Regions from separate parts of the Kitasatospora sp. NPDC005856 genome, predicted to be linked through region 4. Evidence: riboswitches for the same ligand, from Rfam matches in the RefSeq annotation. Region 4 holds a riboswitch; each other region holds the start of a gene.

Region 1 (3,621 bases), on a different contig from region 4:
GCATGGCCACGGACGGCGCCCGGCGACTGCTGGAGCAGGGCCTGATGCGGCGCAGCTACCGCAACCTGGCCGAGCTGACCGCGCAGGGGCGGCCGATGCCGGACGAACTGGCCGGTGACTTCGGGCAGTTCGAGGAGGCGGCGGTCGACGCGGCGCTCGACCTGTTCGGCGACTGGACGGTTCCCGGGCTGCCGCGGCTGCTGGTGACGGAGTTCCCGGAGCTGGCGCCGGAGCCGGGCCAGGAGGAGATCGAGGCGTACCTGGCGCAGCTGCCCGCCGAGGAGTGAGACCGCACGGCGAAGGCCCCCGGCCCCGGAGCGGCTGCTCCGGGGCCGGGGGCCTTCGTGCGAGTGCGTCGGACCTCGCGCGCGCGTCGGGCCACTGCGCGGGTGCGCCGGGCCTGTCGCGGGTGGGTCAGGGGTTGAGGCCGCGCTGCTGGAGCCAGGGCTCCGGGTCGACCGGGGCGCCGCCGCCGGGGCGGACCTCCATGTGCAGGTGCGGGCCGGTGACGTTGCCGGTCGCGCCGACCTTGCCGATCTGCTGGCCGGCGGCGACCTTGCCGGAGCCCTTGGTGATCGAGGAGAGGTGGCAGTACCAGATCTCGGTGCCGTCGGGCAGGGTCTCGACGATCCGGTAGCCGTACGAGCCGGCCCAGCCGGCCGAGGTGATGGTGCCCTGGCCGAGCGCGTGGACCGGAGTGCCGGTGTCGGCGGCGAAGTCCAGACCGGTGTGCAGGTTGGCCCAGTAGCGGGCGCTCTGGCCGTAGTGGGCGGAGAGCCGGTAGTCCTGCACCGGGAGGGTGAGGGCGGCGGCCTGGGCCCGCTCGGCCTCCTCGGCGGCGCGCTTGGCCTCGGCCTCCTTGGCGGCGGCCTTGGCCTCCGCCTCCTGCGCGGCCTGGAGCCGGGCGGTCTCCTCGGCGGCGGTGCGCTGGCTGTCGGCCTGGTTCTGGATGCGGGCGGCGAGCGCGAGGCCGGGGTCGGCGGAGAGGGCGACGGGAGTCTCGTCCGGGACCTCGACGGCGGGGGCGGCGGCCGGGGTCGCCGAGGCGAAGCCGGTGGCGCCCAGGGTGGCGGCGACGGCGGTGACGCCGAGCAGCGGGGAGGCTCCGCGGGTCTGACGCGGCATCCGGTGCCGGTTGGTCTCGACCTCCGTGGCGAAGCCCTCCGGGCCGAAGGCCTCGGGGCCGTCCGTGCCGGGGTGGTCGAGGAGCTGGGTACCGGCTGCGAAGCCGGCCGGGTGTGCCGGGGTGTGCGTCGACGCCACGGGAGGCGCGCTCCTTTCCTTCCTTCGCGCCTACCGGGTTAGCTGACGGGTTCGGAGCAGGAAGGTCTCCTACGGCCGGGCCGGGGCCCCGCCGATTCACCCCAAGGAACGTGGTTCCCCGGCTCCCCGACCTGCCCGGAGGCGGGTCCGCGGGATTAGGCGACGGCGCACGGTGCCGTCTGGGTACGGCGTTGACAACCGCGCTGCGTTATCAAACGTTAATCCTAGGAGGCTCCGATTCCAAGCCATCCGTTCGGAGCAGCCTAGGGCAAAGTGATCGGACGTCAACGAACGACACCGCCGAACCGGCCTCCCGTACACAGCCCCATCTGAGTACCGCTACTCATGTGCGCCCCCTCCGGACGGCCGCATCCTGACGCCATGAGCGCACCGATGCAGACCCGCACCACGGCCGCGTACCACATCCAGGCCGTCCTCTCCTTCGCCCTGTCGGCCACCGCCCTCGCCGCCGGGATCGCCTACCTGCCGGTCGGCGGCTGGACCAGGGCCTTCCTCGGGATCGGCCTCCTCTACACCGTCACCTCCGCGTTCACGCTGGCGAAGGTGATCCGGGACCGGCAGGAGTCCAACGAGATGGTCACCCGGGTGGACCAGGCCCGGCTGGAGAAGCTGCTCAGCGAGCACGACCCGTTCAAGGTGGAGGGAGCGTGACCGCTCCACGGCCGACCGCTTGACGGCTAAGGCTATTAGCCTTAGCTTTGTGGCTATCGGCACTCACCGCCGACGTCCCGCACCGGCGGCCCGAGGAGGACCACCATGAACGGCACCATCACCCCGAGCACCCAGTACCTGACCGTTCCCGGCGGCCGGGTCGCCTTCGACGACACCCGGCAGGGCCACGGCACCCCCGTCGTCCTGCTCCCGGGCATGCTCGACAGCCGGGCCGCGTACCGGCACCTGCGCCCACTGCTCGTCGCCGCCGGCCACCGCGTCGTCACCATGGACCTGCGGGGCTTCGGCGAGTCCTCCGTCGCGTGGGACGACTACGGCCCCGCCGCCGTCGCCGGCGACGTCCTCGCCCTGCTCGACCACCTCGGCATCGAGCGCGCCGTCCTCGCCGGGAACTCCTACACCGGGGCGACCGTCGTCAAGGCCGCCGGGGACGCGCCCGAGCGGGTCGCCGGGATCGTGCTGATCGACGCCTTCGTCGAGAACCCGCCGCCGGGCGCCCTCATGCGCACCGTCATGGGCCTGATGGGCGTCGCCCTCGTCCACTGGCCGGCCTCCTGGGGCTTCTACCTGCGTCGGATGGCCTTCCCGGGCGCCAAGCCCGCCGACTTCGACGCGTACGTGGACGGGCTGGTCGCCGCGCTGCGCACCCCGGGGCGCAAGGCCGCCGTCCGCGGGCAGGTCCACGGCGACTCGGCGCCGGTCGGCTGGACGGCCGCGGTGCGGTGCCCGGCGCTGGTGGTCATGGGCAGCAAGGACCCCGACTTCCCGAAGCCGGAGCTCGTCGCCGACCGGCAGGCCGCCGCGCTCGGCGCTCGCAAGGCGATGATCGAGGGGTCCGGGCACTATCCGATGGCCGACAACCCGACCGCCACCGCGGACGCCCTGCTGCCGTTCCTGGCCGAGCTCGGCTGAGCCCCGACCCACCCCGTCCGACCCACCCGACGCCGTACGTACGGAGAGACCGAACCCATGCCCCGCGTAGGACTGACCCCCGGGCAGGTCGTCGACCACGCCCTCGCCCTCATCGACGAGCAGGGCGCCGAGGCCCTCACCCTGGCCTCCGTCGCCGCCCGGGCCGGGGTCGCCACCCCTTCTCTGTACAAGCACGTCAGCGGCGGCCTGGCCGAACTGCGGCGACTGATCGCCGTCCGGGTCACCGGGGACCTGGCCGACCGGCTGGCCACCGCGGCCGTCGGACGCAGCGGGGACGACGCCGTCGCCGCCGTCATGCGCGCCTACCACGCGTACGCCACCGAGCACCCGCACCGCTACAGCGCCCTCCCGCAGGCCCCGCAGCCCGACGACGAGCTGGCCCACGCGGCCGCCCGGCTCGTCGGCGTGATCGTCGCCGTGCTGCGGGAGTACGGCCTCGACGGCTCCGAGGCGATCCACGCCGCCCGCACCGTCCGTTCCCTCGCCCACGGCTTCGCCGCCCTCACCACCGCGGGCGCCTTCCAGCTCGCCGAGGACCTCGCCACCACCCACGACCGGCTCATCGCCATCCTCACCACCGGCCTCCGCACCTGGCCCGCGTAGCAGGCCGGGCCACGAAGGAGTCCGGCCCGCGAAGGAGCCCGACCCAGGGGGAGTCCGGCCCGCGAAGGAGGCCGGCCCGCGCAGCGGGCCGCCCGTGCGCCGCCGCTCGCGCACCGGGCGGCACCCCTT
Region 2 (3,621 bases), on a different contig from region 4:
CCCCAGCGGACGGCCTCGGAGAAGGACTCCGCGCCGATCGGGGCGATCATGAACTCCTGGATGTCGACGTTGGAGTCCGCGTGCGACCCACCGTTGAGGATGTTCATCATCGGGACCGGCAGGACGTGCGCGTTCGGGCCGCCCAGGTAGCGGAACAGCGGCAGGTCGCTGGCCTCGGAGGCGGCGTGCGCGACGGCCAGCGAGACGCCCAGGATGGCGTTGGCGCCCAGCGAGGACTTGTCCGGGGTGGCGTCCAGGTCCAGCATGGCCTGGTCGATCAGGCGCTGCTCGGTGGCGTCGTAGCCGACGAGCTCCGGGCCGATCTGCTCGATGACGGCCAGGACGGCCTTCTCGACGCCCTTGCCGAAGTAGCGGTTCTTGTCACCGTCGCGCAGCTCCAGGGCCTCGAAGGCACCGGTGGAGGCACCCGACGGCACAGCGGCACGACCCGTGCTGCCGTCGTCGAGGCCGACCTCGACCTCGACCGTGGGGTTGCCGCGCGAGTCGAGGATCTCACGGGCTACGACGACATCGATGGACGGCACGAGGCATCTCCTTGCGGAAGCAGGGTCCGGTCTGACGGTGGTGCTGTCAGCAGGACGATTGCGGAGTCGTTACGACCAGAGCCTAACCGCCCGGGCTCCCGGGGCCACGTCCGCCTCGGTCCCGTCTCAGCGTGTGGCCCCACTACCCACCGGTAGTTCACCTGCTTGTCCCAGCTTGTCCCACCGGAGCGGGCGAATGCGGACGAAGGGGACCGGTAGGACCGGTCCCCTTCGGACGGCGGGGTGAGGCGGCGCCGGCGCCGGGCGCGTCGGCGGGCGCGGCTTGCGGCCGCGGGCACGGCCGCGGCTTGCGATCGCGGGCGCTACGGGCCGGCGTCGGGCGGGCCGGCGTCGGGCGGGCCGGCTCAGCCGAAGTGCAGCACCTGGCCGGGCATGATCAGGTTCGGGTCGCCGCCGACGGTGGCGTGGTTCTGCTCGTACAGCGCGTGCCAGCCGCCGGACACGCCCTGGGCGGTGGCGATGGTCGACAGGGTGTCACCGGCGCGGACGGTGTAGTCGTGGCCGGCGGCCTGCGGGGCCGACTGCGCGGCCTGCGGGGCGTACTGCGGCTGGGCGGCGGCCTGGCCGGCGTACTGCTGGTAGACGCCCTGGTGGCTGGTCCAGTACCAGGCGCCGTTGTTCTGGTACCAGTACACCTTGGCGTCGGCGTCCCAGCCGGCCTTGCCGGAGAAGCCCGGGGCCTGCGGCTGCGCCTGCTGCTGCGGGGCGGCCTGCTGGACCGGCTGCGCGGCGGGCTTCTGGGCCGGCTTCTGGGCGACGGGCTGCTGCGCGACCGGCTTCTCGGCCGGCTTGGCGGCGGGCTTCGGGGTCTGCTGCTTGGGGGCGGACTGCGGCTTGGCGTCCGAGGAGGTGTCGACCGCGGCCGGGGCGCCGCCCTTGGTCAGACCGGCCTTCTGGGAGCAGACCGGCCAGGCGCCCGGACCCTGCGAGGCCAGCACCTTCTCGGCGACCGAGATCTGCTGGCCCTTGCTGGCCTGGTTGGCCTGCGGCGCGTAGGCGGTGCCGCCGTACGCCTTCCAGGTGCTGGAGGTGAACTGGAGGCCGCCGTAGAAGCCGTTGCCGGTGTTGATGCTCCAGTTGCCGCCGCTCTCGCACTGGGCGACGGCGTCCCAGGTGGAGGCCGGGGCCGCGGAGGCGCCGGTGGCGGTGAGGAGCGGCATCGCGAGTCCGACGCCGGCCACACCGGCGACGGCGATGGCCTTCTCGGCCTGGGTGCGACGACGGTGACGGCCAGTTCCAACGAACAGCATGAAGAGGTCCCTCTCCGCACGCCTGCGAGGTGAGCTGTCGGGTTCGGACCGGGAGGTGGCCCGGCCGCCGTATGCGGAAACGTTCCGCTCGGGCGGCTTCACCCCAAGCCGTGGGGAGACGGCAAAAAACCTGGTTCCCCCGCCCCTGCCCAGGGTTCTGGTCGGTTTCCCGTGGCGCGGCGGGCAGGACTCGGCGTTCCGCGTACGAGGTCCGCAGCTGCGAACTCCAGGGAGAGTAGACAGATCTTCAGACCAATCACAAGCTCATATCGTCGATATCACACGATAATTACGGCCTGTGCTCGATCGCCTACCAACGGCGGTGTTATGTCCGGATTGATGGTTGTTCACACCCCCGCCAGCAGGCGATTCGCGACGTCCCGTCAGCGCGACCTCAGCGTGTCGCGGGCGCGGCGGGAGCGTTCGGAGAGGCCTCCGGAGGGGTGCGCGGAGGAGTGTGCGGAGGAGCGTGCGGAGAGCGGTTCTCCGGGCTGAATTCCACCGGAAGTTCGCGCAGCCCACGCATGATCAGACCGCCGCGCCACCGCAGATCCTCCGGGCGTTCCGCGAGCCGCAGATCCGGCAGCCGGGAGAGCAGCGTGGCCAGCGCGGCACGGCCCTCCAGCCGGGCGAGCGGAGCGCCGATGCAGTAGTGGATGCCGTGCCCGAAGCCCAGGTGGGGGTTGTCCGTTCGGGCCAGGTCCAGGGTGTTCTCGTCCGCGAACCGGGCCGGGTCGCGGTCCGCCGCGGCGAGCACCACCAGCACCGGATCGCCGACCGGGATGTCCACCCCGCCGATGGTCAGCGGACGGGTCGCGAACCGCCAGGTCGCCAGCTCCACCGGCCCGTCGTAGCGCAGGAGTTCCTCGATGCCGGTCTCCAGCAGCGCGCTCTCCCCGCGGGCCACCGACTCCTGCAGCAACCGGCGCTGCTCCGGATTGCGCAGCAGGGCGTACGTGCCGTTGCCGATCAGGTTCACGGTCGTCTCGAAGCCCGCGAACAGGAGGATGAAGGCCATCGCCGCGGCCTCGTTCTCGGTCAGGTGCTCGCCGTGGTCGCCCGCCCGGATCAGACCGGAGATCAGGTCGTCCCCGAGGTCCGCGCGCTTGCGGTGGATCAGCTCCAGCAGGTACGCCCGCATCCGCTTCACCGCCCGCCCCACGCCGCCGCGTTGGCCACTGCCGTGTCCCGGCTTCGTGTGTCGCAGCATCATCCCGGCCCAGTCGCGGAAGTCGTCCTGGTCCTCGGCCGGCACCCCGAGCATGTCGCAGATCGCGTAGATGGGCAGCGGGAAGGCGAACTCGTGGATCAGGTCCGCCGAACCGCGCTGCGCGAAGCCGTCGATCAGCCGGTCGGTGAGCTGCTGCACCCGCGGCTCGAACTCGGCCACCCGGCGCGGGGTGAACGCCTTCGACACCAGCCGGCGCAGCCGGGTGTGGTCCGGCGGGTCGATGTTCAGCAGGTGGGTCATCAGGTCCGCCTGCCGCTCCCCCGGGATGCCCACCCGGCCGGTGCGGTGCGCCTGCTCACTGTGGTGCGCCGGGTTCTTCGACAGCCGGCTGTCCGCGAGCGCCTGCCGGGCGTCCGCGTACCTGGTCACCAGCCAGGCCTCCACCCCGCTCGGCAGCGTGGTGCGGTGCACCGGGGCGTGCTCGCGCAGCCAGGCGTAGGCGGGGTACGGGTCGGAGGCGAACTCCCAGGTGAACAGCTGCGGGGCGGAGGCCTGGGCGGGGGCGTCGGACGGCGTCGCGGCGGGCCGGGCGGGGTCGGGCTGAGCTGGCATGGACCGACCGTATCCGGTGCGC
Region 3 (3,621 bases), on a different contig from region 4:
GGTCGAGCCGGCGCTGCCGGCCGACCAGCTCGTGCAGGGTCTCCTGCTGGCGCACGGCCGCCTGGTCCAGGGTGCGGGCGCGGGCCAGGTAGCCCTCCGGGTCGGACGAGAGGATGAGCTGGGCGGTCTGGGTCATCCCGCCGCCGCGGTACTCGGCGCCGGCCACCGTCGCCAGGTCGCCGCGCAGCTCGTTGAGCTGATCCTGGGCCAGTGCGATCTCGCCCTGGAGGATCGTGGTCTCGCCCTGGAGCCGCCGCTGGGCCTCCTGCGCCGCGTTGAACCGCTCGGACGCCTGCTCGGCCTCGTCGTACAGCTGCTCCACCTGCGTCTTGACGTCCTGACGGTCGCCCGGGTCCGGGCTGCCGGGGGCGGCCTGGGCACTGCCTCCGGCGGCCACGCCCAGGGCGGTGGCGGCGGCCGCGGTCAGCACCAGCGCCCGGGTGAGCAGTTGGGAACGGCGGTGCACGGGCATGGCGGCAGCGGCTCCAATCCTGCGGTGCGGCCCCCGCCGCCGCACCGGGAGGGGCGGCCGTCGAGCGGGAGTCCGGTGGCAGACGTTAGCGAGTCCGGGCAGGCGAGTCCAAACCCCCACCAACCCGAATATTCGACCCCTTGTCGGACATCAGATCGACTCGGGGGGAAAGCCGCAGGAAGAGCCCCGGGAAAAGCTGCAGGCCCGGCCTCCCCTGAGGGAGACCGGGCCTGGAAGCGTCCGAGCGGGGATCAGACCCGCACGATGGAGGCCAGCGGCATGTTGGTGACCGCCTCGTAGCGCACCGACGCACCCGGCTTGGGGGCGTGCAGCACCTGGCCGTTGCCGGCGTAGATGCCGACGTGGTGGGCGTCGGTGTAGAAGATCAGCAGGTCGCCGGGCTGGGCCTGGGAGATGTCCGAACCGATCCGGGTGCCGGCCCCGGCCTGCGCCTGCGAGGTGCGCGGCAGCGACACGTCGGCCTGGTTGAACGCCCAGACCATCAGGCCGGAGCAGTCGAAGGAGTTCGGGCCGGTGGCGCCCCAGACGTACGGGCTGCCGACCTTGGACGCGGCGGCCGCGAGCGCGGCGGCACCGCGCGAGCTGCCGGGGGCCACCTTCACCGGAGCGGTGGTCGTGGGGGCCGAGAGGTCGCTGCGGCTGTTGTCGCGCGAGGCGCGGTCGGCCTGCTGCTGGGCCTGGGCGGCGGCGTCAGCCTTGGCCTTGGCGTCGGCCGCGGCCTTCTCCTCGGCCTGGCGCAGCGCCTGGCGCTCCTGCTCGGTCAGCGTGTTGAGCAGGTCCTGGGCCGCCTTCAGCTTGCCCTGGACCTCTTCCTTGGAGGTCTTCAGCTGCTGGGTGGTCGTCTCCAGCTCGGCGAGCTTGCCCTGGGCCTCGCTGCGGTCCTGGTCGAGCTTGCGCTGCTGCTCCTGGAGCTCCTTCAGCTGACCCTTCTGGGTGCTGCCGGCCTGGTTCAGGGCGTCGGCCTGACCGAGGAAGTTCTCCGGGCTGGAGGAGAACATCAGCTGGACGGTCGGGGATATGCCCCCGTTGCGGTACTGCTCGCCGGCGATCTCGGCCAGGCCGCCCTGGAGCTCGGTGACCTGGGCCTGCTGACGGGCCACCTGGTCCTGCAGGCCGGAGACCTGCTTCTCCAGCTCCTGCTGCTTGGACTGGGCGGCGTTGTAGTTCTCGGTCGCGACCTCGGCCTGCTCGTTGAGCTGGTCGACCTGCTCCTTGACCTGTTCCTTGGTCGGCTGCGGGTCGGCGTGGGCGCCTTGCGCGGAGAGGACGACGGCGGCCGCGGCGACACCGGTCAGGATCGAGACGCGGGCGCGGCCTGCGGGCTTGGGACGACGATGGGACGCCACGAAGGCGGACTCCTTCTTCCTACATCCGCCTACCGGGTGAGCTGACGGGTTCGGGCCGGAAGCATGCCCTACGACGCCTCACGGCCGTTCCACCGGCCGACCTGGCGCCGATTCACCCCGGAGGAACGTGGTTCCCCGGCTCCGCTCCGCAGCGCCCCCAACCACTGGGCTCCCCTGTCGGGCAGTCGCTTCGACCTGCCCCGCTGCCTCGCGAACTCGACGGTAACCACCGCCGCCACCCTGGCTGGGCGATCGACAGTGCGGTGGTTCGGAGCACGACCCTAGTAACTGAACCGTGATCCGTTCAAATCCTTGTCAGAAAAAAGACCGAAGATTTCCCAAGTTCTTTTGTGAATATGACCGATGGTGACCAGTGGCGCACAGAAGGCTGATCGGTTCTCGGCATGTGGTCACGAAAGGGCGCGCGAAGCCGAACGCCACCCCACGCGGGGGGTGGCGCTTTTCACAGGCCCCGGAGGAGCCCCTCGGGCGTGTCGGGCCGTCAGACCCGGCGGATGGTGTTGATCGACATCGCGTCGGCCTTCATCACCTTCACCACGTCACCGGTGTGCGGCGCGTGGACCACCATGCCGTTGCCGATGTACATCCCGACGTGGTGCATGTCGCCGCCGTAGATCACCAGGTCGCCCGGCTGGGCCTGGTCCAGCGACGGCACCCGGGTGCCGTAGTGGCCCTGCTCCTGCGAGGTGCGCGGCAGCGAGACGCCGGCCTGGCCGTACGCCCAGACCATCAGGCCCGAGCAGTCGAAGGTGGTCGAGCCGGTGGCGCCCCACACGTACGGCGAGCCCTGCTTGCCCATCGCCTTGGACACCGCCACGGCCGCGTAGCCACTGGCCGGCGGCAGACTGCCGAGGTCGACCCGCTCGCTGCCCCGCGAGGCGCGGTCGTCCTGCGCCTGCTGGGCCTTCAGCGCGGCGCGGTCGGCGGCGCTCAGCGAGTTCAGCAGGTCCTGGGCGGCCTTCAGCTTGGCGTTGACGTCCGCCTTGGCCTGGTTCAGGTCCTTGGTGGTGGTGTCCAGCGAGGCGAGCACGGCGGCCGCCTCGGCCTTCTCCTGGTCCAGCCGGCGCTGCTGGTCCAGCAGCCCCTTGAGCGCCTCGGCCTGGCTGGTGCTGGCCTGCTGGACGGTGGAGGCCTTCTCCAGGTAGCCGGACGGGTCGGAGGAGAGCATCAGCTGGACGGACGGGTCGATGCCGCCGGTGCGGTACTGCTCGCCCGCCACCTCGGCGAGGCCGCCCTGGAGCTGGGTCATCTGCTCCTGGCTGCGGGCCACCTGGTCCTGCAGCTGGTCGGCCTGCTTGCGCAGCTGGTCGGCCCGCTCCTTGGCGCCGTTGTACTTCTCCGCCGACTGCTCCTGCTCCTCCTGGAGCTGGTCGATCTGCGCCTTGACGTCCGCCTTGTTGGGCTGCGGCGCGGCGTGCGCGGCCACCTGGGCGGAGAGGGCGACCGCGGTCGCAGCGGCAGCTGTGAGCACGGAGATCCGCGCGCGGCTCGGCTGCTTGGGACGGCGGTGGGAGGCCAAGGGACCGGCTCCTTCTTCCATCGGACTCACCTGATGGGATGAGATTCCGGAAAATAGGTTTGACGCCAGACCCTAGTGAAGATCTATCTGTTTTGCCACTCCCCCGAAGGCGTGAACTCCGCTCCGCACACTGACCGCACGGGATCGGCACACCACCCCGAACACGCTCCTGACCAGGCATCGCACGGCCGGTCGGGGTCAGGGGCGCGCCAGCCGGTTCAGCAGCAGCACCGACGCCACGG
Region 4 (3,621 bases):
GCCGAACCCGTACGGCAGCCGACTGCAAGCCGGACGGGCGGATGTCCTACGATCTCCGGCATGAGCACCGCAGCCATCCCGGGCGCGCCACTGCCCGTCCGCACTCCAGGCTCCCGTGCGCGGGGGCGCCATCGTCGTCCCGAGCGCCCCGAGATCCCGGCCGGCGCCCCGGCCCTGGTGCTCGCCGTGCCCGCGACCGCCGGGCCCGAGTCCCGCTCGGTCGTCGAGGAACTGCTCTCGATCGTCCGCACCGAACAGAACGGCGTCCAGACCGCGGTCGGCTACCTGCCCGGCGGCGAGAGTACGGGCGACGAGGACCGCACCGTGGCCGAGCTGCTGGCCGCGGCCGCCGAGGCCGGGCTGCCGATGCCCGTCCTGGTGCCGCTGGTACCCGGCCCGCACACCTTCCTGACCGGGCTTCACGCGCTCGCCGCCGAGTACGGCGCGCCCGTCACGGACCCGCTGGGCCCGCACCCGCTGCTGGCCGAGGGCGTGCACGTCCGGCTCTCCGAGGCCGGGCTGGCCCGGGCCGACCGCGCCCGGCTGTTCGCCATCGCGACCGCCGCGGACGGCGTGGTGCTGACCACCGTCGGCGGCGAGGACGCGGCCGCCGCGGCCGGCATCACCGGCGTGCTGCTGGCCGCCCGACTGGCCGTGCCGGTCGTCGCCGCCGCGCTGGACGTGCCCGGCTCGGTGGCCGCGGCCGTCAACCACCTCAGGGAGACCGGCTCGCAGCGTCCGGCGCTGGCCCCGCTGGTGATCGGCCCGGAGGCGGACTCCGAGCTGCTCGCCACCGCCGCCGAGGAGACCGGCTGTCCGTCGGCCGCGCCGCTGGGCTCGTACCCGTCGGTCGGCCAGCTGATCGCCTCCACCTACCTGGCGGCGCTCCCCGCACCCTCCGCGGAGGACCTGGCACGGGCCGAGGCGGAGGCGGCGGCCGCCGCCGAGGCCGAGGGCGTCATGGAGGGCGTTCGCGGTGCCCACGCGGCCTCCGAGGGGCCCGCGGGGCGATAGTCGACACCGCGCGCCGCTCGCGCGCACGGAAGGGCCCGGAACGGTTGGCGTTCCGGGCCCTTCCGTCGTGCTTCGCCCACCCGGGGCCGGCCCGTTCGGGAGTCGGATGCCAATGAAGCGGAATGTCCGTTCTGGCCCCTTTGGAAGGAAATAGGAAACGCGGCCGCGGGTGCTCGAATCACGGCCTCCGCCACGCCCGACGGGGCGCCCCGCTCCGCGATTCGACGCGCCGTCACGCCACTTCTGAAGCGATGCCAGTTGTGGACTTCCGCAACAGCGTTACCCGAAAATGATCATTTGCGATCATGAAGAACGGCAATTTTGGCAGCTTCCTCTAAACCGTGATGCGCATCACAGTGATTTGCAGTTTGAACTTTAGCCTGATTAACGTGCTCCCCGTTCGTGACCACACGAACCCGGTTCATCCGCAACGCCGAGTCCTGCCGTCGGATGTCCTGGAAACGCGAAATCGCACCACGGCAGGAGCGGGGGACCCACAGGTAAGTCGCCCCGGACCGGTCTTCGGAACGGTCCAGGGCTAGGGGTGAAGCCGCGCCCACAGCGCGGCCGGGCAACTCCAGCCCGAATCCGACAGCTCACCTCGCAGGCGTGGGAGAGGACCGCGTCTTCATGCTGCCCACCAACGGCACTCGCCTGTCCAGCCGCACCCGTCGTGTGATCGCCGCCCTCGGCGTCGCCGGCGTCGGCCTCACCGTCCCCTGCATCGCCTCCGGCACCGCCTCCGCCGCCTCCGTCGCCACCTGGGACAAGGTCGCCCAGTGCGAGAGCGGCGGCAACTGGAGCATCAACACCGGCAACGGCTTCTACGGCGGCCTCCAGTTCACCTCCAGCACCTGGTCCGCCTTCGGCGGCACCGCCTACGCGGCGCGCGCCGACCTGGCCACCAAGGACCAGCAGATCGCCATCGCCGAGAAGGTCCTCGCCTCGCAGGGCCCCGGCGCCTGGCCGGTCTGCTCGGTCCAGGCCGGCCTCACCAAGGGCGGCCCCGCGCCCACCGTCAACACCTCGGCGGGCTCCACCTCCGGGTCCACCACGGGCTCCACCGCCGCCAAGCCCGCCGCGCCCGCCCAGAGCGCCAAGCCGGCCGCTCCGGCCGCACAGCCCGCACAGCCCCAGGCCCCGGCCGCCAAGCCCGCGGCGCCCGCCCAGGACGGCGCTCAGGCCACCACCGACTCCGCCGCCTCCGGCAACCGCGGCGACTGGGTCCAGAAGCGCCAGCAGCAGGCCCAGGGCAGCGACTACACGGTCGTCGCGGGCGACTGGCTGTCCGCGATCGCCGACCAGCACCAGGTGCAGGGCGGCTGGCAGCGGCTGTACGAGCTCAACCGCGGCACCCTGTCCGAGGGCCCGGACACCATCTACCCGGGCCAGCACCTGTCCCTCGGCGGCAACGGCCAGGCCCAGGCCGGTCAGTCCGCCACCGGCAAGTCCGGCTCGGACTTCACCTGGTTCGACCGCTCGCAGCAGTCCGGCCAGTCCGCGAACGGCGGTGCCGTGAACGCCCAGCCGACCGCGCAGGCCCAGGCCCCGGCCACCAAGCCGGCCGCCAAGCCCGCTCCGCAGACCCAGACCCAGACCCAGGCTCCGGCCGCCACCGGCAGCATGGCCGCCGCGGTCTCCTTCGCCGAGTCGAAGGTCGGTCAGGCGTACGTCTACGGCGGCACCGGCAACGGCGGCTGGGACTGCTCCGGCCTGACCCAGGCCGCCCTGCGCGCCGCGGGCATCTCCATCCCGCGCGTCGCCGCCGACCAGGCCGCCGCCAGCACCCACGTCTCGCTGGACAGCCTCCAGCCGGGCGACCTGCTGTTCTGGTCCAACAACGGCAAGGACTCCGGCGTGTACCACGTCGCGATCTACGTCGGCAACGGCAAGTACGTCGAGGCCGCCAACCCGAGCTCGGGCGTCCGCGAGCAGAGCATCGCCAACTGGGCCCCGGACTTCGCCGGCCGGGTCTGAGGACGGCGAACGGCCGACAGCCGACGGACGACAGATAACAGCTGACAGATAACAGATTTCATCATCTGTCAGCTGTCGCTCGAACGCTGCCACCCACGACCCCCGGGGAGAGTCTGGTCGCTCCTCCCCGGGGGTTCCGGCATGCCTCCGGCCCTACCTCCGGCCCTACCTACGCGGCGAATCCCCGTGGTGAATCCCCGCCCCAACGGGCATGCTGCTGCTCTGCACCCGAGGAGGAGCCACATGGCCCAGGTCACCGTCACCCTCGACGCGAACCTCGCGATCGACGCGATGATGCTCTCCGGCACCAAGAACCCGCAGGACGCCGTCGAACTGGTCCTGCGCGACTACCTGGCCCGCGGCCGCCGTACCGAGACCCGCACCGGTGAGGCGGCCGACGGGCACCGGCTGACCGTCGACCGCCCGACCACCCAGGAGGGCTGATCCCCGACGGCCGCCAACGGCCCGCGACGGCCGGCCGCACGCACGCCGAAGGGCCCCGGAGAGCAACCGCCCTCCGGGGCCCGTCCATCGGCCGTGCCGACCGGGGCTCAGCGCGCGCAGGCCCCGGTGGACCCGCGCATCACCAACTCCGGCTGGAACATGAACTCGCCCCGCTGGGCCGCGTTC

What was found. A riboswitch is a leader RNA that binds a small molecule or an ion and turns the genes downstream of it on or off. The one in region 4 is predicted to bind cyclic di-AMP.
Region 1: it holds a riboswitch for cyclic di-AMP, as region 4 does, so the genes downstream of both, ABZ449_RS20015 (M23 family metallopeptidase) here and ABZ449_RS02380 (transglycosylase family protein) in region 4, are expected to answer to the same signal.
Region 2: it holds a riboswitch for cyclic di-AMP, as region 4 does, so the genes downstream of both, ABZ449_RS34760 (transglycosylase family protein) here and ABZ449_RS02380 (transglycosylase family protein) in region 4, are expected to answer to the same signal.
Region 3: it holds a riboswitch for cyclic di-AMP, as region 4 does, so the genes downstream of both, ABZ449_RS34025 (NlpC/P60 family protein) here and ABZ449_RS02380 (transglycosylase family protein) in region 4, are expected to answer to the same signal.

What each region holds. Positions count from the first base shown of each region.
Region 1 covers NZ_JBEXWT010000031.1:17,871-21,491, forward strand. The annotation lists gene ABZ449_RS20010 (hypothetical protein) at 1-287, shown strand, start outside; gene ABZ449_RS20015 (M23 family metallopeptidase) at 415-1,263, opposite strand; cyclic di-AMP (ydaO/yuaA leader) riboswitch at 1,277-1,435, opposite strand; gene ABZ449_RS20020 (YiaA/YiaB family inner membrane protein) at 1,645-1,935, shown strand; gene ABZ449_RS20025 (alpha/beta hydrolase) at 2,041-2,868, shown strand; gene ABZ449_RS20030 (WHG domain-containing protein) at 2,926-3,492, shown strand.
Region 2 covers NZ_JBEXWT010000091.1:7,767-11,387, forward strand. The annotation lists gene eno (phosphopyruvate hydratase) at 1-545, opposite strand, end outside; gene ABZ449_RS34760 (transglycosylase family protein) at 911-1,816, opposite strand; cyclic di-AMP (ydaO/yuaA leader) riboswitch at 1,822-1,989, opposite strand; gene ABZ449_RS34765 (cytochrome P450) at 2,211-3,599, opposite strand.
Region 3 covers NZ_JBEXWT010000085.1:36,249-39,869, reverse strand. The annotation lists gene ABZ449_RS34030 (NlpC/P60 family protein) at 1-472, opposite strand, end outside; gene ABZ449_RS34025 (NlpC/P60 family protein) at 724-1,839, opposite strand; cyclic di-AMP (ydaO/yuaA leader) riboswitch at 1,850-2,003, opposite strand; gene ABZ449_RS34020 (NlpC/P60 family protein) at 2,342-3,379, opposite strand; gene ABZ449_RS34015 (NYN domain-containing protein) at 3,578-3,621, opposite strand, start outside.
Region 4 covers NZ_JBEXWT010000001.1:557,129-560,749, reverse strand. The annotation lists gene ABZ449_RS02385 (hypothetical protein) at 61-1,014, shown strand; cyclic di-AMP (ydaO/yuaA leader) riboswitch at 1,467-1,637, shown strand; gene ABZ449_RS02380 (transglycosylase family protein) at 1,624-2,991, shown strand; gene ABZ449_RS02375 (hypothetical protein) at 3,235-3,435, shown strand; gene ABZ449_RS02370 (LacI family DNA-binding transcriptional regulator) at 3,543-3,621, opposite strand, start outside.